3 regions of the Herminiimonas aquatilis genome follow, and region 1 is predicted to be linked to each of the others. Evidence: predicted binding sites of a transcription regulator. Region 1 holds the regulator's gene; each other region holds the start of a gene.
What was found. The regulator HrcA, encoded in region 1, represses chaperone genes, less so after heat shock. The targets are predictions, from matches to a motif close to TTAGCACTCNNNNNNNNNGAGTGCTAA.

Region 1 (7,439 bases):
GCGTAATCGGATCGTTGTTCCAGAAAATCGCGCCTTCGCCATTGATGGAGAGGGAAATCGTGCTCGGTTCGGTAGGTGCAGGCGCAGATTGCGCAGCCGGCAAGTCGAGCTTGATTGCATGCGTGAAGAGTGGCGCAGTGATGATAAAAATCACCAGCAACACCAGCATCACGTCGACCATGGGCGTGACATTGATGTCGGCCATCGGTGCCGGCTGCTTGTTGTCGTTGAATCCGCCGAATGCCATGTTTTGTGTTCCTACGCCTTTTTGTCCATGTTCATTGGAAAGGGCAATGTCATTTGCCGACGCGTGTGCCAGTTGTCAGGTAGGCATGCAAGTCATGCGCAAATGCATCCAGTTCTGCCAGCGTGACGCGATTGACGCGGGTAAAGGCGTTGTAAGCCAGTACCGCGGGAATTGCCACTGCCAAGCCCAGCGCTGTCATGATCAGCGCTTCGCCAACCGGGCCGGCCACCTTGTCGATTTGTACCGTCCCAGATGCCGAGACGGCGACCAGTGCATGATAAATCCCCCACACCGTACCGAACAAACCGACGAAAGGCGCGGTAGAACCAACCGATGCCAGCAAGGTCAGTCCGCTTTCGAGCCGTGCTGAAACGCGATTGATCTCCTGACGCAGCGTGCGCGTGATCAATTCGCCCGGATCGGTATTGGCGTTGAGTGAGTTGGCGTGCGGTTTGATATTGGCGGCTTCGGCACTTTGTGCAGCCAGCGGCGTATAGACGTTTTCACTGTCAGCCAGCTTGATGGTGGCAATGGCATCGGTCAGTGTGGGCGCCTGCCAGAAACCTTCCAGCGCTGCGGCGCTGCGCCGTATGCGCCATGAACTCCAACCTTTGGACAGGATGTAGTACCAGCTGAGTATCGACATGATCAACAGCGCATAAGCGACGGCGTGCGAAACAGCATCACCTTGTGCCCAGTAATGGGCCAGACCCAATCCTTGTTCTGCAGTGGAGTTCATGATGTCGATCTGAGTAGGCTGGATGTAAGCTGGATTGATCGGTTAAAGCTTGCAGTGCTTGCGGTTCTGTTGCCTGAGCTGTGGCCTCTTAAATTGCGCGCAGGCCCAATACGTCCTGCATGTCGAACAAGCCGGTTTTTTTAGTTGCCAGAAAGCGTGCGGCGCGCAAACTGCCATGCGCGTAGGTCACGCGACTCGACGATTTGTGTGAAATCTCGATGCGTTCGCCGATACCGGCAAACAGCACGGTGTGATCGCCGACGATGTCACCGCCACGTATGGTGGCAAAACCGATCGAAGACGGATCACGTTCGCCGGTCACGCCTTCGCGCGCCCATACGGCGACGTCGTTCAATTCCTTGCCCAAGGCGCCAGCAATGACTTCGCCCATTTTGATAGCGGTGCCGGATGGCGCATCGACTTTGTGGCGGTGGTGTGCCTCGATGATTTCGATATCGTAGCCTTCGGAAAAACTCTTGGCCGCCATTTCCAGCAGTTTCATGGTGACGTTGACGCCTACACTCATATTCGGCGCAAACATGATCGCGGTTTTTTCAGCTGCGGCGGCAATCGCGGCCTTCCCTGCAGCGTCGAAACCAGTCGTGCCTATGATCATCTTGATGCCGTGCGCCGCGCAATATTCAAGATGCTTGAGCGTACCTTCAGGACGCGTGAAGTCGATCAGGAAATCGGCATCGGCCAGGCCTTTGGCGAAGTCCGATTCGATCAACACGCCGGATGGCTTGCCGAGAAAAGCTGCGGCATCGGTGCCGACGGCAGGGGAGGCGGCGATATCCAGTGCGCCGGAAAGCGCCGCATCCGATGCTTCCAGGATGGCTTCGATCAACATGTGGCCCATGCGGCCGGACGCGCCTGCAACCGCGATTTTCATTTGATTCATGGCTAAATGGTGTTCAGTGTGTTCAGGGAATTATTTAACTTTTGCTTTGTCGGCAATGCGTTCCAGATAGTCTTTTTCTGTCGGCAGATCGCCGCCTTCAAAACTCGAGACCAGCTTGTCCTTGAAGAAAACTGTCACGCGGCTGGTGGTGATTTCGCCATTGCCTTTTTGCAGGCGGAAGGCGTAGTCCCAGCGATCGGCGTGAAACACATCGGTCAGCAAAGGTGTGCCAAGCAGGAATACGACCTGATCTTGCGTCATGCCGGGTTTCAGTTGTGCGACCATTTCTTGCGAAACGAAGTTGCCTTGCTGAATGTCAGGACGGTAAGGGCGGAAAATGCCGAGGAAGCGGTTTGCCTGCTTGGTTTGCACGCCCGTCGATGTGCCTGCGCGTGCGGTGACTGGCGCGGCAGCCGCTGCGACCGGCGCTTCTGGCGAAGCTTGCGTGGCGGCGGGAACGACTGGAGTCGCGCTTGCCGTGGCGGACGCAGGTGTATTCTTTTGTTCGGCGACTGGCGTTGCTGCAGGTGTTTGTGCAACCGGCGCGGCGGCTGGTTTGGCTTTTGCCGCAACGGGAGTTGGTTCTTCCATTAATGGGTTTTTCGATGCGCAACCCGTCATGGCAGTTGCCAGCAACAGACAAAATGCACCGGCGATAGCCGGGGTACGATTAAAATAAGAGGGCAGCATGTGCATATGAAGTCTCAAGGGATTGAGCAATTGTACGAAAACGCTATATGATAAGGCAGATATCCTTAATCTGAACAAAACATGCCCAACAATCCATCCGAGTTAAAAGCCAGCGGTCTGAAAGCGACGCTGCCCCGCCTGAAAATCCTCGATATTTTTCAAAATGCCGAAGTCCGTCATCTGAGCGCAGAAGACGTCTACAAGATGTTGTTGGCAGACAATCTCGATGTTGGTCTGGCAACCGTTTATCGCGTTCTGACGCAATTTGAGCAGGCCGGATTGCTTCAACGGAATCATTTTGAAACCGGTAAAGCGGTGTTTGAATTGAATGAAGGCTCACACCATGACCACCTTGTTTGCCTCGATTGCGGCAAGGTAGAGGAATTTTTTGATGCCGAAATCGAAAAACGCCAGGTAAAGATTGCGCATGAACGCGGCTTTGAGATCGCCGATCACGCATTGGCTTTATACGGTCACTGCAAGGATTGCCGCAAACCCAAGAAATAAATTGCGACGACGTTAATGTCGGCCGCATTTGAAAAAACGCCATGCACTTGTTATCGAGTGCATGGCGTTTTTAATTGGGGGCGGCCGATGTAACTTCAGGCGGGTATCAAGAGTGCATTCAAGTGTGTATATGGCTAAGCGCATTCGAAAGCAGTTTGGCAGTGATGTCGACGATTGGAATCACGCGTTCATACGCCATGCGGGTCGGCCCGATCACCCCCAGCGTCCCGACCACCTTGCCGTTGACCGTGTAAGGTGAAGTCACCACGCTCATCTGGTCCATGGGCACTAGATTCGATTCCCCGCCGATGAAAATCTGTACACCCGTGGCCTTGTTTGATACATCCAGCAATTGCATGAGGCTGGTTTTCTGTTCAAACAGATCGAATAATTTGCGTAGCGAAACCATGTTTGAGGACAGATCGGTCACGCTGAGCAAATTGCGTTCGCCCGAGATCACTACGTCGTCGCTGTTGTCATTCATCGCATCGCTGCCTGCTTCAACGGCGGCCTGCATCAGGCGCGTCATATCGTCGCGCAATTGCTTCAATTCGCTTTGTAACCGTATCCTGACTTCTTCAAAGCTCAGTCCGCCGTAATTCTGATTGATGTAGTTCGCTGCCTGCACCAGTTGCGATGGCGAATAATCGACATCGGTCAACAGCAAGCGGTTTTGTACATCGCCGGTGGGGCCGACGATGACCAGCAAGATGCGTTTTTCCGACAGACGTAAAAAATCGATTTGCTGGAACACCGATTCGCGACGCGGAGTTAAGACAATGCCGGCGAATTCGGACAGCGAAGATAAAATTTGCGCCGCATTCGAGATGATTTTGTGCGAAGAACCGCTTTGCAGTGTGGCCTGCAGCTTTGATTCCAGGCCGCTTTCATCGATAGTCTGCACCGTCAGCAGGGTGTCAACGAAGACGCGGTAGCCGCGTGGCGTCGGTACCCGGCCAGCCGAAGTATGCGGGCTGGCAACGAAACCCATTTCTTCCAGGTCGGCCATGATGTTGCGTATGGTGGCAGGCGACAGGTCCAGCCCGGAAATTTTTGAAAGTTCGCGCGAGCCGACAGGCTGGCCGTCCGCTATATAGCGTTCGACCAGGGCTTTCAGCAGGGTTTGAGCGCGGTTATCGAGTTGCATGATGATCGTATTGTAATGAGTGGCGGTGCGGGACGGCAAGCGTGCAGCCTACACGAGATACCTGCGTTCGCCCTTATTTATATCTGCTGTTAATTTTGCATGTTGTGACTGAATCGGGAGGCTCAGGCTGGTATTAAGCGCATTATGCGCGCTTCAGCCAGGCGTTGAGTTCGTGCAACGTGGTCAAGCTGGCTGCCGGCACAATATAATCTGGCAATGTGCGTTGAAAACGATTCATCCACACCGCTTGCAAACCGGCATTTTGCGCGCCTTGAATATCCAGCACGGGGTCGTCGCCGACGTATACTGCTTCATGCGGGGCGATCGCGAGCGCATCGCAAGCAGCAAGGAAAATTTCCGGATTGGGTTTGGCGCTGCCAAATTGATGTGCCGCAATTGATGTTTGAAAATGTTGGTCTATGCCTATCGCAGCCAGATCCGCGAATCCATTTGAAATCGACCCCACCATGTATTGCCCGCTCAAACTTGCCAGGCCGGGTACGACATCGTCGAACAGTGTCACGGCATTGCGCGCTTCGGAAAAGACAGCCATCGCCTGATCCACCAGTTCCTTGTTTTCACTGGTGAGGTGGCAGGCATGCGTCAACGCGGCATGACGCAAGGCCCATACATTGAATTGATATTCCGGCTTGGTCGGCAATAATTCCATGCGCAGTTCGCGCAGTTCATCATTGCTGAAGCGCTGCACGACACCCGGAATATGCTCGGTCAGCCAGTCGTATAGCGTGGCTTCGGCCTTGACCAGCGTGGGTACCAGCGGCCATAAGGTATCGTCCAGATCGAATAAAACGGCTTTGACAGGGGAAGACTTCATGCGGGGAGGATCCGATTCTGCAGATGATTTTGCCATGGTGTTTAAAATTTATTCCTGCTCATGCGGCATCGCATAGTGCAAGATAAAGAGGAATTATGGTCTAATCTGCAGCATGTTGCCTACCTCACATCCCTATACAGCCTCGTCGTTCCAGACCATTGCGATTTTCGCCAAGCAAAAAGCGGGTGAGACCGCGCATTCGGTTGACGATATTGCACACTCATTGACCCAGATTGCCGATTTCCTGAAGGAAACCGGCCGCCGCGTGGTGTTCGGTACGCAGACTGCCGATCGCTTCCATCTCGATCGCTATGAATCGATGGACCTGATCGACATTGGCGAGCTCGCCGATGTGGCGATCATCGTCGGTGGCGACGGCACCATGCTCGGTATTGCGCGCCAATTGGCGCCTTACCATGTACCCATGATAGGGATTAATCAGGGCAGGCTCGGTTTCATGACCGACATCTCGCTCGATGACATGATGCCGCTATTACAAGAGATGTTGAACGGCAAGGTCACCTCCGAAAAACGCAGTCTGCTGCAAGGCACGCTAGAGCGTGATGGTTCCGTCATGCATCACACGCTGGCCTTGAACGATGTCGTACTATCGCGCGGTTCGGGTTCCGGCATGGTCGAGCTGTGCGTGCATGTCGACGGACACTATATGTATAACCAACGCTCCGATGGTTTGATTGTTGCGACGCCGACCGGCTCAACGGCCTATTCTTTATCTGCCGGCGGCCCTTTGCTGCATCCTAGTCTGTCCGGCATCGTGCTGGTGCCGATTGCCCCGCACGCATTGTCGAATCGACCTATCGTTGTGTCTGAATCCAGTGAAATCGTGATCGAGGTCGTCGGTGGTCGTGACAGCAACGTTAATTTTGACATGCAATCGGTGGCGCGCCTGCAGCACGGCGATCGCATCATTGTGAAAAGTGCCGAGGATACGATTACCTTCCTGCATCCTGAAGGGTGGAGTTATTACGATACCTTACGCGAGAAATTGCACTGGAACGAATATCCGTCGGTGCACGGACGATTAAAATAATTGGCAGGACCAGAGCCCGCGTGCATCTGGTCTTTTGCAGCCTCGTTTGAGTTATATTTAGCCACTGTTACGCCGGTCCAAATCTAATTTTCACTTGCTGCGTTGCTCGCAGCAAGATCGAACTACTCGGGAAGAATCCACTCCACATGTTGCGCACGCTTTCCATCCGCGATTTCGTGATCGTCGAAGCGATCGAACTTGAGTTCTCATCAGGCTTCTCGGTATTTACCGGTGAAACGGGTGCGGGCAAATCGATCCTGATCGACGCCTTGGCCTTGGCCCTGGGCGGGCGCGGCGACGCCAGCGTTGTCCGCGAAGGCGCACCTAAGGCGGACATTACGGCTGAATTTTCTGCCTGCCCTGAACTCGATGCCTGGCTCGCCGAAAATGAATGTGCTAATGAAGAGGGCGGCGCTTTGCTGCGTCGTGTGATCGATAATGCAGGGCGCTCCAAAGCCTTCATCAATGGCATCGCCGCGACCGCAACGCAGTTGCGCGAGCTGGGTGAAAAACTGGTCGATATCCACGGCCAGCATGCACATCAGTCGCTGCTGAAGCAGGATGCGCAACGTGTATTGCTGGATAACCAAGCCGGTTTGCAGGATGAGGTGAAAGCCGTTGCCACCGCGTATAAAACCTGGCGCGCACTTGCAAGGCAACGCGAAGAATTCGAAACCAATGCCAAGAATGTGTTGCTGGAACGTGAACGCCTTGAATGGCAAGTCGGCGAACTGGAAAAACTGTCGGTCAAACCCGGCGAATGGGCTGACATCAGCAATGAACACAGCCGCCTGTCACATGCGGCCAGTTTGATCGAAGGTGCGCAAGATGCGCTGACCCTGATATCCGAATCGGATTCAGTACCGATGTTGTCGCAACTGGCCTCACTCAATATCCGTATCGGAAAACTGGTCGATCTCGACGCCGGTTTGCAACCGGTACTGGATGCGCTGGAACCTGCGCGCATTCAATTGCAGGAAGCTGTCTACGCATTGAATGATTATTTGAGCCGTGTTGAACTGGACCCGGCGCGTTTGCGCGAAGTGGAAACGCGTCTGGAAAACATCCATTCCGCTTCCCGCAAGTTCCATGTGGCTGCAGATGACTTGCCGCAGGAACTGGAAACCTTGTCTGCGCAACTGAAGCAACTGGCCGACGCCAGCGATCTTGACGCCTTGCGTGCACAGGAAGAAAAATTGAAAGTCGCCTATGTGGCTGCGGCGCAAAAACTATCCAAGGCGCGTGCCAAGGCCGCCAAAGCATTGAGCGATGCAGTGACTGTCGCAATGCAGGAACTTAGTATGACAGGCGGCAAATTCGCG
Region 2 (7,439 bases), on a different contig from region 1:
TCCGGTGTCTATGGCTCAACCTTCTTTTTGCTGACAGGCTTTCATGGCTTTCATGTGACGTTGGGCGCAATCATGCTGAGCGTAATTTTGTATCGTGTGCTGAAAGGCCACTTTACCGCTGACAATCATTTTGGGTTTGAAGGTGCCGCCTGGTACTGGCACTTTGTCGACGTGGTCTGGCTTGGTTTGTACGTCGTCGTTTATTGGTTGTAATCAGCAATAAGCAAGACGTAAAAAAGCCGCACTTCGGTGCGGCTTTTTTACGAGCAAGTCAGATGTTGTATGAGATGCAAAGATCCTTGAACCCTCGGATATTAGCGTATGCCGGTCGGCTGGATATAACCGAGGCGATACGCAAGTAGCACCAAAAGAAATAGCGTGATCGAGAAGCCGACGCGCATTGCGAGGGCCTTGACTGTACGATCGCTTTTACCTTTATCCTTCATCAGGAAAAACAGTGCGGAGCCAAGGCTGCCGAGTATCAGGATAAAAGCGATAGCAACGATAATTTTCATGATTGTGTCTGTCTACCGTATGGCATCGGTATGCAACGCAGAATGGTTTGAGTGAATTGGTATTGTAATGCGAATCACCTTTCGATTTAGGTTCATTCCGTTTGTTGCGGCAGCGATTGCAGTGGCGGTGGGATTGTCGTTGGCGCAATGGCAGACGCGACGCGCAACCGAGAAGATCGAGCTGGCCGAGAAGCTGCAAGAGCGGCAGTCTGCGCCGCCGATTCGATTGGGTGCGGCCTTGCCGGATGGTGAGGGCCTGGAGTTTCGGCGCGTGCTGGTCAAAGGAGAGTTCTTGCGCGGCTGGCCGGTCTATCTGGATAATCGCCCGAATAACGGCGTTGCCGGTTTTTATCTATTGATGCCATTCAAGATTGTCGGGAGCGATCGATATGTACTGGTGGCGCGTGGCTGGATTCCCCGCAATGTTTCTGATCGTACCAAAGTCCCTGTGATCGCGACGCCCGATGGCGTGATTGAAATCGAGGGCGTTGCGCGCCAATCGATCGGTCAGGTCATGCAGTTGGGGGCGGTTGATGCTCCGCGTCCTCATGCGATTGTGCAAAATCTCGATATTGCCAGTTTTGCCTCATCCAGCAAGTTGGCGATGCAGCCGATTTTTCTTGAACAGTTATCCGATACCCATGATGGCTTGGTACGCGACTGGCCGCTACCATCTACGGGTGTCGAGAAACATCGTGGTTATGCCTTCCAATGGTATGCGTTGGCGGCAATGGCTTTCATTTTCTTTGTTGTGACTGGAATTCGACGTGGAAATAAATAAATCCAAAGGACGCTGGAAATTAATGGCGGTTTTGCTGGTCTGCGCCTCGCCTATCATCTTGTCGTATCTGACTTATTACGTGATCAAACCGCAGAGTCGCACCAATTACGGTGCCTTCATTGATCCGCGCGAGTATCCAATTCCGGCACTGGGAACCACGACACTGGATGGCAAGCCGCTCGCTCTCGATGCTTATCAGGGAAAATGGATCATGCTGCAAGTAGATGGAGCAGAATGCCCTGCCGTGTGCGAAAAGAAACTGCATGACATCCGTCAGCTACGTCTGGCACAAGGCAAGGAAATGGAGCGCATAGAGCGCGTCTGGCTGATCACCGGTAGCAAGCCTGTCGATACGATATTGATGCGCGAATTTGACGGGACCAATATGCTGCGTGCCAAAGCGGAGGCGGTGCGTGCCTGGTTGCCAGTGGAAGACGGGACGACGATGTCCGATCATATTTACATGATTGATCCCTTGGGTAATTTGATGATGCGCTTCCCCAAAGATGCAGATCCGAACAAGATCAAGAAGGATGTGACCAAACTTTTGAAAGCGTCGTCCATTGGTTGATTCCAATACATTATTTCAGTTGGCCAGCAAGGGGCTGTTCGTCGCATTGCTGGCATGCGTGATCGTCTGGTCTTCGAAAGACCCGGACAAGTATCGCAAGCTGGTGTGGGTGACGGTATTCCTGACCTTCGATGTGATCATGTTCGGTGCTTTCACACGTCTGACCGATTCCGGTCTGGGTTGTCCTGACTGGCCGGGTTGCTATGGACACGCCAATCCTTTACAGGCAATGGAACATATACGCGCGGCCGAAGCCTTGATGCCGGATGGTCCTGTCACCGTCATGAAGGCATGGGTCGAAATGATCCATCGTTACCTGGCGATGGGCATAGGTGTATTGATTATTGCGATTGTGGTGATTGCATGGCGTTTCTGGTTGCAGAGCGGTCGCAGCAATCAGCGTTTCTCGCCACGTTATCCGATGCTGCTTTTTATCTTTGTCTGTATACAAGGTGCGTTCGGTGCATGGACAGTCACGATGAAGTTGCAACCCATCATCGTCACCATCCATTTATTGCTGGGGATGACTTTGCTCGGCATGTTGACTTGGGTGGGCGTGCGGCAAAAGGATCATGGACCGGTTGCAGCGCAGGCGTCGGCATTACGACTCCCCGCCTTGATAGGCTTGGTATTGTTGACGTTGCAAATCGCATTGGGCGGTTGGGTCAGCACTAATTACGCTGCGTTGGCGTGCACTGACTTTCCGCTATGCCACGGCGCAGTGATACCGCAGATGGATTTTGACAATGGATTTACCTTGTGGCGCAGTCTGGGTAAAACAGCGGATGGCGAATATCTGCCTTTTGCTGCACTGACTGCCATTCACTGGACACACAGAATGTTTGCCTTCGTGCTGGCAGCGTATCTGGCGTGGCTTGGTTACCAGGCGTACAAGATAGAAGGTATGAGACCGGTTGCGCGCGCTTTGCTGGTTGCACTGGCTTTGCAAATCACGATAGGTATTGCCACAGTGTCATTGAAATGGCCGCTCGCACTCGCAGTGGCGCACAACGGTTGTGCAGCGCTGCTTGTGCTGGTGCTGGTCATGTTAAACTACAAGACAAGAATCTCGGGCCAGCCCGGGAACATCGTGAGTCACATCAAATAGATTTTGCATATTGGTTTGAACTCACCGACTGCTTCAAAAGATAACGCATGACAACCTTGACCGCATCTCCCAATCGCATCGCCCAATACTGGGCACTAACCAAGCCGCGTGTCACGCAGCTTGCAGTTTTTTGCGCCGTGATCGGCATGTTTCTCGCAACCCCAGAACTTCCAAGCTGGAAGATTGTTGTTGCCGCAACTGTCGGCATCTGGCTATTGGCCGGGGCGGCTTTTGCGATTAATTGCCTAGTCGAACGCGAAATTGATTCACGCATGGCGCGCACTGCAAGACGCCCGATGGCGCGTGGCGAAATCACGGTGCCGCAGACGCTGGTTTTTTCCGGCGTGATTGGCGGCGCAGGCATGTGGATACTTTATAACTTCGTCAATCCGCTGACGATGTGGCTGACCTTCGCAACCTTCGTTGGCTACGCAGTGATTTACACCATCATCCTCAAACCTGCCACGCCGCAAAATATCGTGATCGGCGGTTTGTCGGGTGCGATGCCACCGGCACTGGGTTGGGCCGCAGTAGCAAATGATTTACCCATGCAGGCATGGATACTGGTCTTGATCATCTTCATCTGGACCCCGCCGCATTTCTGGGCGCTGGCGCTGTATCGTCGCGATGAATATGCGAAATCCGGATTGCCTATGTTGCCGATAACGCATGGCACTGCATTTACGCAATTTCATATCTGGCTGTATACGATTGCATTGGTCGCCACCACCATGCTGCCTTTCGCGGTCGGCATGAGCGGTGTGATTTATCTGGCTGCCGCTGCGGTGCTCGATGCCATTTTTGTCTGGTACGCATGGCAGGTTTATCGCCATTACACAGACATGATTGCGCGCAAGATGTTTGCGTATTCGATTATCTATTTGTCGCTACTGTTTGCCGCATTGTTGGTCGATCATTATTTGAGGTTTTGAAAAAGATGCGTTTACGTTCCCTGCTGCTGATCTGTACTGTTTTGCTTTCCCTGAGTGCCTGTGGCGACAAGGCTGTGCCATTCACGAATACCGATGTAACAGGGCTGGCGTATGGCAAGGATTTTTCCTTGCATGACCATCATGGCAAGCTACGCACGTTGGCTGATTTCAAGGGCAAGGCAGTTGTCGTGTTCTTCGGCTTCACGCAATGTCCTGATGTCTGCCCGACGACGATGCTGGAAATGGCAAATGTGATGAAGGCACTGGGGCCAGATGCCGACAAGGTGCAGGTATTGTTCATCACGGTCGATCCTGAGCGCGACACGGCAACCTTGCTGTCGCAATACGTGCCTGCATTTGATCCGCGTTTCCTCGGATTGCGCGGGGATATGGCAGAGACTGAAAAGACGGCCAAGGAATTCAAGGTCTTTTACCAAAAAGTGCCGGGTAAAACGCCGGGTAGTTATACCGTCGATCACACCGCAGGCAGTTATGTATTCGATACGCAAGGACGCATACGCTTATTCATTCGTCATGGCCAAGGTGTGGAGCCTATCGTGCACGATTTGAAGATTCTGTTGGCTGAATCGAAGTAATTGGCTCTGTAATCCGACATAAAAAAGGCGCTCCATGGAGCGCCTTTTTTGTTCACTGCTGCTTGCTTAATCACTTAAGCGTAAGCAGCCAGCGAGCCTTTCATTTTTTTCAATGCCACCGCTTCGATCTGGCGTATGCGTTCCGCGGAGACGCCGAATTCATCAGCCAGTTCATGCAGGGTCGCACCTGAGCCATCGTCGTTGGCCAACCAGCGTGCTTCCACGATACGGCGTGAACGCGCATCCAGTTTGCCCAAGGCGGTCGACAAACCTTCGGTCTGCAATTTGTCGTAGTGCTGTGATTCCAAAACCTTGGTAGGCTCCTGCATATCCGAAGACAAATAAGCGATAGGCGCAAACTTGTCATCTTCATCGTCAGTTGGCGCTTCGAGAGCAATATCGCGACCGGATAAACGCATTTCCATCTCAATGACTTCTTCGCGTTTAACATTCAGCGTTTTTGCCAAGGCATCGACCTGATCCGGTGTCATCGAATCGAGGCCGGTTTTATGGCTGCGCAGATTAAAGAACAATTTGCGTTGTGCTTTGGTTGTCGCGACTTTGACCAGACGCCAGTTTTTCAGGATGTACTCATGCATTTCTGCCTTGATCCAATGCATCGAATACGACACCAAGCGCACGCCTTGATCGGGATCAAAACGCTTCACGGCTTTCATCAAGCCGATGTTGCCTTCCTGAATCAAATCAGCATGGGGCAAGCCATAACCGAGGTAGCCGCGCGCAATCGATACGACCAGACGCAGATGCGAAAGCACCAGCTTTTGCGCAGCGCCCAAATCGTTATCGTCGCGCAGGCGACGTGCCAGCGACATTTCTTCTTCGTGCGTCAGCATAGGCAGGCGATTGACCGCCGAGATGTAAGCGTCAATATTGCCCAGCGCGCCAGAAAATCCCAGTGCCATGATGTTGCTGGCTGGAATCATTGCGGTGGATGCAGATGCTGCTTTCATGCTTTCTCCTTGCTCACTTTTATTCAAAATCGATTTGCCTTGCTTACAGGGAAATCGGTTAGAACGGCTATATTAGCACTCTATAAGAATGAGTGCTAATGAGCGTTTTATACCAAGCTGATAGCTAAAACATTATTGCAATTTTTATTACAATAAATTCTAGCTTACGGGGTTTAGAGCGAAATCCTGCAATGAAGTTGCGTGTGTGAGATGACTTTTTTACGCCGAAGCTGATTTTCTGAGCGGCACAAGAAATCGCCATGTAATCACTGAATTGAACGGTCAGGCGCCGAGTGTGTACTTACATGACTTAACGGCATGGGCAATGCAGCACTGAAACGCCGGGCTCTTTCTTGGCATCTGATGGGATTAAGTCAGCCGCGCCAAATGTCGCTGCACTGATAGCAATGCTCCCAGCAAACCCAGAAAAGCGCTGGCGGCCAGCATGATCAAGGTTGCGACTGCGTCCAAAGGTGCCAGCCTGAATTCCGAGGCATATAAGCGGGCAAAGTCGGCGATAGCCGCGTTCAACGGATTCAAGGCAATTGCAACGGCGATCAATGCAACCCCACCAGCGATCAAACCCAGTAGTGCGCCCGTATAGTAAAAAGGCCGGCAAATGAAAGCGTCCGTTGCGCCCACCAGACGCGAGACTTCGATTTCTTCGCGTTGTGTCATGACTTGCAGACGTATCGTGTTGAAGACAACGGCAACCACCACCACGCCCAGTGTCGCGGCAAGAAAAAGCAAGACCAGACGCATTACTTGCAGCAGCGCTGCCAGGCGTTCGACCCAGGCCGAGTCGATCTGTACGTATTCAACCCCGCTCAGGGCCTGCAGTTTTTCCGTGATTTGCTTGATCTTTTTGGCGTCATCGCCGTTCTGGAAACCCGTCATTTTGACGACATAGGCATCCGGCAGGGGATTTGCGCCCAGCGTGCTGATCGCATCTTCCAGTCCGGTTTTATCCTTGAGCGTACTGAGTGCCTTTTCGCGCGGGATGAATTCCACCTTGACCGGGTGCTTGGCTTCTTGCGCAATGCGTTTGATTTCCGGCGCGAGGGCGGTGGCGCGTTCACGCGAGGCATCCATCTGCATGAAAATACTGATTTCCGGTTCCACCGCCAACTGTTCGGATACAGGCCTGACATTTTCAATCAGTGTCAGACCGGCAAATGGCAATGCCAGTGCAATCGACACGACCAAAACATTCAGTAAAAAATTGCCCGGTGTCTTGAATAAATGACGGAAGGCATCGCCCAGTGCAAAGCGATGCTGTCTGAACCAGCTATTCATGCCATCACCTGCGGAGTCGTTCTGCGCCAGCTTTCGACAATCTTGCCATGCTCAAGATAAATCACGCGGGTTGCTGTATCAAGAAATTGTTCGTCATGGGTGGAAATCAGGCAGGTCACGCCGACTGCATGGAAAGCTTTTAAAGCATCCAGCACCTTGTTAGCGCTTTCCCTATCCAGATTGGCGGTCGGTTCATCGGCCAGAATAATCTGCGGACGATTCACTATGGCACGCGCAATCGACACGCGTTGCTGTTCGCCACCGGATAAAGTCTGCGGTGCAGAACTTGCCTTGTCCAGCAGGCCCACCTTGTCCAGCGCAGCGCGCGCGCGTCGTTCTGCATCTGAGCGCGAAGCGCCGCATACAATGAGGGGCAACATCACATTCGCCAATACATTGCGATCCGACAGCAAGCGTTGTTGCTGGAAAATCAAACCTAGATTGCGACGCAAATAGGGCAGGCCGGAATTCTTGATGCGACCGATATCGTGGCCACTGACAATAACCGTGCCTTCGCTCGGTCTTTCCATCGCGGCAATCATTTTCAATAGCGTCGATTTGCCGGCGCCGGAGGGGCCGGCCAGAAAGACCAGCTCACCCTTGTTGACCGACAAAGTGATGTCCGACAGCGCAGTGACGTTTTGCGTATATTTTTTTGAAACCTGGCGA
Region 3 (7,439 bases), on a different contig from region 1:
CGGTGACGGCAGAGGTGACGAAGAGCGATGTCGTTACCAGGATGATACATACCTGAGAGGAATTGCTCACGGCAAGGCCGAACACGGTATGCAGACCACTATTGATCTGGAGTGCGCCCATACCCAGCGATGCCGCAACACCGAACGCGGTTGCAATCACTGCGAGTACATTGAAGAGTCCTGACATGCGTCGAATAGGCGCCCAAGGCAGGCTACTGATCGATTCACTGATCAGTGCTTTTCCTTCGCGGCGATACTGGAAGAAGGCGATGGCCAGCGCAACCACGCCATATACTGCCCATGGGTGAAGTCCCCAGTGGAAGAAGGCATAGCGCATACCCGCATTGGCTGCTTCTGGCGAGCCGGGTAGTACTCCCGGCGGCGCAGTCATGTAGTGAGAGATCGGTTCCGCGACTCCCCAGAACACAAGGCCGATGCCCATGCCGGCAGCGAACAACATAGAGAACCATGACCCCATGGAAAACTCGGGCTCGTCGTCTTCGTTGCCGAGTTTGAGGTCGCCGTAGCGACTAAACGCCAGGAAAAAAGCAAACACCACCAGACCCAGTACGGTCCATAAATAGAGCCAGCCAAAATTCTTGGTGATACTGGCGAGCGCAGTCTCGAAAACCATACTCAATGACGAAGGGGAGAAAATTCCCCACAAGACAATCAGCAAGATGCAACCGGCGGAAATAATGAGCTGCATAGCGCCCTCCCATAAATTGTTATTGAAGCTGGATGTCAGCGAATTGATTTTTTCTTGCGCAAAAATATTCAGGCGCAGTTCTCTGTCGAACGGCCCAATGTCATGCATGCAAGGAGCCATCGATGTGCTGCGTAACTCATTCGACGATGCTTGGCTAACTATAGACCTTCGTCATATTGCCGAATCTAGAACGTGTGGGTGATGCCCAGCGCCATTCCCGTTTTGGCATCTACAAGCTGTTCACGATACAGGTCTGCATATAGCGTGGTGCGTTTTGAAAGCGTATGAACATAACCGGTGCTGATTTTATGGTTGTCATTTTTTTGATTGCGACCGTACCCCGCGCGGATCATATCGGCACCGATGGCATAAGTCGTGGCGATCAACCAGGTACGCTCAGCAGTCAAGCCAGTCTGTCGGGTTTGAGCATGCGAGCCCATAATGGTTGCGTCCCCGATTGAGTATTTCGCCGCCAGATAAAAAATATCGTCGTTGCGTGCGTTGACTTCATACGATGCCGCAGCCGAGAAAGCATCTTTGCTATAGCTTATGGATGTGCCGCGTGCACGACTGCCTGCGGCAGCGTCATCATCGATCTTGATTGCGGCCTGGACAGCGATACCGTTCCAGGTCGGACTGCTGTAGAAAAATCCATCACTGATGCGCGAAAAATCAGCGTATCCCAATTCAATGTCATGTACGCCATCGCTGCTGTAACTGCCGGTTTGATACGAAGCGAGCGAAGCATTGAAGCCGCTGTTTACCCAGGGCTCATACTTCCATACGGTGTTCCATAGCGGCGTGAGTGCGCGTCCGAGGTGGACTGTGCCGTAGTCTTTACTCGCCAATCCGACGGTTGATTCGCCTTGCCAGAAGGTGGTCGATCGTTCGGTTTCACCCGTGTCGAGTTTAAATCTGGTTTCGATATTGAATATGGCCTCAAGCCCATTTCCCAAATTTTCCCTGCCACGAAAACCTAACCAGTTGTTATAGCCGCGCTCCATTTTTGGTGAGTCGCCACTTTCCTTGACTATGCCTATGTCTATATAGCCATACATCTCGACATTCGATTGTGCTGAGGAATAAGTGGAGGAGAGTAGCGCAATCATGGCAATTGCGATGTATGCAGGACGAATGGAAATGATCTTGTCTTCCTTTATATAAAGAGGAAAGGGCATGTCGCTTTGGTTGAAAGCATCATGTTCTGGACAGCACGAATTTTATTGGCAGTGATGCCTGTGGTGTTGCAATTGAATCGAATCCGTTTGCAGTATCGATAATGCAATCGCATGGCGACGTTGCATTAACGGGCTTGCAGCATCGGTAAAAATATGACCGTCAGCGTTGTTTGACGGGATGCGAAATGAAGATGCTGTGAATGAAAGGCGCGGGCTTCAGTGTGAATTGCATTGGAAGCGGTTGTCGCGACTTGCTTTTATGATTCCGCGACGATGATCTTGCACGGATAGCGGCCATTATATTATGTTGCAATGCAGCATGCAAGCTGGAGCTTTAGCGTGCGGCGTTAAAAAACCCCGCAAGGTCTTGCAACCTTGCGGGGTTTTTTGAAGGTATTGATACAGAAGTATCGTTACCAGATACGACTTACATCATGCCGCCCATGCCACCCATGCCGCCCATGCCACCCATGTCGCCGCCAGCTGGTTTGTCTTCAGCGATTTCAGCAACCATGCAGTCAGTGGTCAGCAACAGTGCAGCGATCGAAGCAGCATTCTGCAATGCCGAACGGGTCACTTTAGCTGGATCGAGAACACCCATTTCAACCATGTCGCCGTAGGTACCGTTGGCTGCGTTGTAACCGAAGTTACCTTTGCCTTCGAGTACTTTAGCCACAACCACGGATGCTTCTTCACCGGCGTTTTGCACGATCATGCGCAGTGGTTCTTCCATCGCACGCAATACGATGCGGATACCAGCTTCTTGATCCGAGTTGTCGCCTTTGACATTGATGTTGGCACGTGCGCGCAACAATGCAACGCCGCCGCCAGGAACGATGCCTTCTTCGACTGCAGCGCGAGTAGCGTGCAATGCATCTTCAACGCGTGCTTTTTTCTCTTTCATTTCAACTTCGGTAGCTGCACCGACTTTGATGACTGCAACGCCGCCTGCCAATTTGGCAACGCGTTCTTGCAGTTTTTCGCGGTCGTAGTCCGACGTTGCTTCTTCGATTTGCGCGCGGATTTGTTTAACGCGTGCTTCGATGTTGATAGCTTGGCCGTTACCGTCGATCAGCGTGGTGTTTTCCTTGCCGATTTCGATACGTTTAGCCTGGCCCAATTCTTCCAGCGTGATTTTTTCCAGTGTCAGACCGACTTCTTCAGCAACGACTTGGCCGCCGCTCAAGATAGCGATGTCTTCCAGCATGGCTTTACGACGATCGCCGAAGCCTGGTGCTTTAACAGCGCAGGTTTTCAGAATGCCGCGGATGTTGTTCACAACCAGAGTTGCCAGTGCTTCGCCTTCGATGTCTTCTGCGATGATCAGCAGTGGACGACCGGCTTTAGCGACTTGTTCCAATACCGGGAGCAGGTCACGGATGTTGGAGATTTTCTTGTCGCACAACAGGATGAACGGATTTTCCAGAATTGCAGTTTGCTTTTCTGGGCTGTTGATGAAGTATGGCGACAGGTAGCCGCGGTCAAATTGCATACCTTCAACGATATCGAGTTCGTCGTTCAGGGATTTGCCGTCTTCAACAGTGATGACGCCTTCCTTGCCGACTTTTTCCATCGCTTCAGCGATACGCTCGCCGATCGAGTAGTCCGAGTTCGCCGAGATCGCGCCAACTTGAGCGATTTCTTTGGTTGTTGTACATGGTTTTGCGATCAGTGCGAGTTGTTCGACAGTTGCTGCAACAGCTTTGTCGATACCGCGTTTCAGATCCATAGGGTTCATGCCGGCTGCAACGTATTTCATGCCTTCGCGAACGATCGCTTGTGCCAAAACGGTTGCAGTAGTGGTGCCGTCGCCTGCGTTGTCGCTGGTGCGGGAAGCCACTTCTTTCACGAGCTGTGCGCCCATGTTTTGCAATTTGTCTTTGAGTTCGATTTCTTTCGCAACCGATACACCATCCTTGGTGACGGTAGGCGCGCCGAACGAGCGTTCCAGCACCACGTTACGGCCTTTAGGGCCCAAGGTGACTTTCACTGCGTTGGCCAGAACGTTTACGCCTTCGACCATTTTGGCGCGCGCTGCGTCGCCGAAAATAACTTCTTTAGCTGCCATGTTTAATACTCCTGAAATTCGTTAAGTGATTCGCGTTGAGCGATATGGATCACTGTGGATGAAACCGGTTTCGATCGCTGCAGCGGTGCCGCGCGTTCGAAAAATCGGCATCACTTTTGTACGATTGCCATGATGTCTTCTTCGCGCATCACGAGGACTTCGTTGCCCTCGACTTTGACTGCTTGACCTGCATATTTGCCGAACAAAACGCGGTCGCCGACTTTAACATCGAGTGGGCGAACTTTGCCGTCGTCGAGGATTTTGCCGTTACCGATAGCCAGAACTTCACCTTGATCAGGCTTTTCAGCAGCTGCTTCAGGAATGATGAGGCCGGACGCAGTTTTTGTTTCCTGGTCGAGGCGCTTGACGATGACGCGATCGTGCAAAGGACGAAGGTTCATACAAACTCCTTAGTTTTCAATAAGTTAGGATAATTTTTGCGGCACTTATGCTGCAAAGCATGCTTTACAGTGCATTCGTGCCGCACCAGAAAGTTGGGTCGACCGAAGAGGAATTGTTAGCACTCTACTTCGACGAGTGCTAAGTATAGGGACGGTTCCCTGATAATTCAAGTGATGATGACGAACATAAAATTAATCAGCTGCTTGTCATTTCCCGCCACTGGGGATTTGAACTGTGGCTGAAATACCCATGGTTTTGTCGGAAACCCGGTTTCCTTAAGTCATATGATTCCTCAAGAACTTGTTAAAGGTCTTGGCAAACGGGAAGTTCTTGAGTCGGTTCATCAAAAACAATTGATTCTGAAAAAAACCGTAAGAGGAATTGTATGGTTTCCATCGAAGAACTTATCTTCCTGTGTTTTCTCTCGGCGACCCTGCTATTCGTAATGTTTCATATTTTCCGTTTTCGCCTGCTGTTGACGGGGTTGCCCCGTCCAGCGAGGAGGTCGGTGGGTATGTTGCCGCTGTTGGCCGTATTGATGCCGGCCAACAGCGCGCTTGAATTCAGCGTGGCGCAGCAATCCCGCTCGCCGGTGGGATATGGGCTGGAATTGACAGGTTTTATCGTACTCGCGTTCATTATCGTCAATCTCATATGGCTGATCAGGTTCTCACCGAAACCGCAAAAAAAAATGATCATCCTCGCCCTTGGCGCGCATCCTGACGACATCGAACTTGGGTGTGGCGCCACCCTGCTGCGTTACAAGGTGGAAGGCCATGAAACGCACGGAATTGTGTTCTCGAACGGAGAAGGCGGTCTCCATGATCCACAGCTGAAGAACTGCAATCCGCGCAAAAGAGAAGCGGAAAGAGGTGGCCAAGTGATGCATCTCGACAGCCTGACCGTCATGGAATTTCCGGACACCAAGCTCAACACCAAACAGGAAGACATCATGCGCGTCATCGAGGAGTGCACGCGTCAACTCCATCCCGATCTGATCTTCACGCACAACCGCCACGATCTTCATCGTGATCATCGCGCCGTATACCTGGCCACGATGGAGGCCGCCCGTCGTGTCCCCACAGTGCTTTGCTATGAAAATCCGAATACCCCGTCCAGTTTCCAGCCGAATTGCTTCATTGAAGTGTCCTTGTATCTGGAGCACAAAATCAAAGCCTTGAAGTGCCACGCAAGCCAGCATATTTCGCGCCCTTATATGGAAGAAGACCTGGTGCAGAGCCTGGCAAGAGTGCGGGGAGGTCAAGCGCGTTTGCGAGCTGCCGAAGCATTCGAAGCCATTCGGTTCACTTTGTAACTATTTCAGCGATCCTCGCGGAGACGTACATGGCAAACAGTAAAAGTGTCCTGGTGACAGGGGCAGGTGGGCCTTCCGGAAAGGCGGCAATACATGCGCTCAAGGATAAGGGGTTCCGTGTGATCGCGGCCGATATGGCACCGACCGAGCATCGGGCAGATGCGTTCGCAATGGTTCTTCCAGCGGCGCACCCAATGTACCTGACACAACTGGACGACCTGCTCTCGACTTGGGAGATCAACTGGCTTTTTCCCACGGTCCAGGAAGAGCTGATCCTGGTTGCGGAAAAGGCTGACACGTATCGCAGGCGCGGGATCGCTGTTTACATGGCGAACCCTGACGCGGTGGCCATATGCAACGACAAATGGCTCACCGCACAAAGTCTGGCTGCGTGCGGCGTCGCAGTTCCCAGGAGCGCCATAGGTGAAGCCGGCTCGGCAGCCATACGGGGGCTGGGATTTCCCTGCGTCTCCAAACCAAGGGTGGGGCGCGGCGGCCGTCATGTCACGGTGCATGATCGGGCCGATATCGCGCTGGATATGAGCGTGGCGGATAGCAACCTCGTGTGGCAGCAATTTATGTCTGGCACCGAATACGATGTGCTGCTGATGATTCGGCGCAATCGTCCGGTATCGGAAATGATCGGTGCGATCTTCGAAAAGACGTCCTTACGTGAAGGACGCACTGGCAATGCGCTGACACTTGAACGGGTCGGCGTCCCGGATGTGTACGATCTCGCCTTGTCCGCCGCCCGGGCGCTGGATCTCGAGGGGCCGCTGGATATGGATATCCGGCGCGATATCAACGGTGTCGCGCACGTCCTTGAAATCAACGCACGGATCGGCGCGCATACGTACAAGGCGCCGGAGATTTTCGACGCCCTGGTGGATCTCTATGAAACCGGCTACCTGGGCGGATGAGCATGAATGACCTGCTCCTTATCCCCATATTGTTTTTCGGCGCCATCATTTTTTACTTCGGTTTGCTGGCGTTGGCCTATTTCCCTATGGCGTTAAGTTACTGCGTCTGGGAAGGCAGGCTCAAGGCGCGGGCCGGAGCCATCCATTACACACCGCGGGTGAGTGTGCTGGTGCCGGCCTATAACGAAGAGAAGACCATCTCGCCCAGTATTCAGTCGATCCTCGATTCCGACTATCCCGATTTTGAGGTGATCGTTGTCAACGACGGATCAACCGACGCCACTGAACGCGAACTACAGCCTTTCATTGCCGGGCGCCTTATTCGCTATTACGCAAAAAAAAATGGCGGCAAGGCGTCTGCACTCAATGTAGGGATAGCACGGGCGACCGGTGACATCATTTTTTTTACCGACGCTGATTCGCTTTTCGAAAAAAATACTATCCGAAACGGTGTTATGTATTTTTCCGATCCGACGATAGGCGCCGTAAGCGGCAACGATACCCCGCTGAATCCGAGAGGCGTATTGCAAAAAATGTTGGTGGTGACCTCTCACATCGGAACCGGCTTTGTACGGCGGGCGCTTTCCATGGTGTCCATATTGCCGATCATTCCCGGCAATCTCGGCATCGTGAGGTGGGATATCCTGCGCGCCATCGGAGGCTTTCGTGAAGTCTGGGGAGAAGACCTGGAAATCACCCTGCGGCTGCACCGTCACGGTGTGGGCATTGTCTATGGTGCCAGCACCAAGGTCATCGCCGAATGCCCACATAATTTGGCCGGTCTGTGGAAGCAGAGAGTGCGCTGGATCAGAAGCTACATCACTGTCCTCTCGATCCATCGCGACAT

Region 2: rpoH (RNA polymerase sigma factor RpoH) is a predicted target of HrcA. The motif match lies at 5,547-5,573, and genes of this name have one in related genera.
Region 3: groES (co-chaperone GroES) is a predicted target of HrcA. The motif match lies at 4,473-4,499, and genes of this name have one in related genera.

Annotation. Positions count from the first base shown of each region.
Region 1 covers NZ_JBHTCC010000002.1:433,343-440,781, reverse strand. The annotation lists gene ACFQO0_RS11625 (ExbD/TolR family protein) at 1-247, opposite strand, end outside; gene ACFQO0_RS11620 (MotA/TolQ/ExbB proton channel family protein) at 297-986, opposite strand; gene dapB (4-hydroxy-tetrahydrodipicolinate reductase) at 1,075-1,887, opposite strand; gene ACFQO0_RS11610 (outer membrane protein assembly factor BamE) at 1,918-2,577, opposite strand; gene fur (ferric iron uptake transcriptional regulator) at 2,659-3,084, shown strand; gene hrcA (heat-inducible transcriptional repressor HrcA) at 3,203-4,231, opposite strand; gene ACFQO0_RS11595 (HAD family hydrolase) at 4,374-5,066, opposite strand; gene ACFQO0_RS11590 (NAD kinase) at 5,179-6,117, shown strand; gene recN (DNA repair protein RecN) at 6,264-7,439, shown strand, end outside.
Region 2 covers NZ_JBHTCC010000001.1:1,914,261-1,921,699, forward strand. The annotation lists gene ACFQO0_RS08975 (cytochrome c oxidase subunit 3) at 1-213, shown strand, start outside; gene ACFQO0_RS08980 (twin transmembrane helix small protein) at 315-515, opposite strand; gene ACFQO0_RS08985 (SURF1 family protein) at 583-1,296, shown strand; gene ACFQO0_RS08990 (SCO family protein) at 1,283-1,867, shown strand; gene ACFQO0_RS08995 (COX15/CtaA family protein) at 1,860-2,975, shown strand; gene cyoE (heme o synthase) at 3,023-3,907, shown strand; gene ACFQO0_RS09005 (SCO family protein) at 3,913-4,503, shown strand; gene rpoH (RNA polymerase sigma factor RpoH) at 4,578-5,474, opposite strand; gene ftsX (permease-like cell division protein FtsX) at 5,844-6,770, opposite strand; gene ACFQO0_RS09020 (cell division ATP-binding protein FtsE) at 6,767-7,439, opposite strand, start outside.
Region 3 covers NZ_JBHTCC010000001.1:619,507-626,945, reverse strand. The annotation lists gene ACFQO0_RS02825 (BCCT family transporter) at 1-709, opposite strand, end outside; gene ACFQO0_RS02820 (porin) at 895-1,887, opposite strand; gene groL (chaperonin GroEL) at 2,315-3,955, opposite strand; gene groES (co-chaperone GroES) at 4,066-4,356, opposite strand; gene ACFQO0_RS02805 (PIG-L deacetylase family protein) at 4,743-5,672, shown strand; gene ACFQO0_RS02800 (ATP-grasp domain-containing protein) at 5,702-6,592, shown strand; gene ACFQO0_RS02795 (glycosyltransferase family 2 protein) at 6,595-7,439, shown strand, end outside.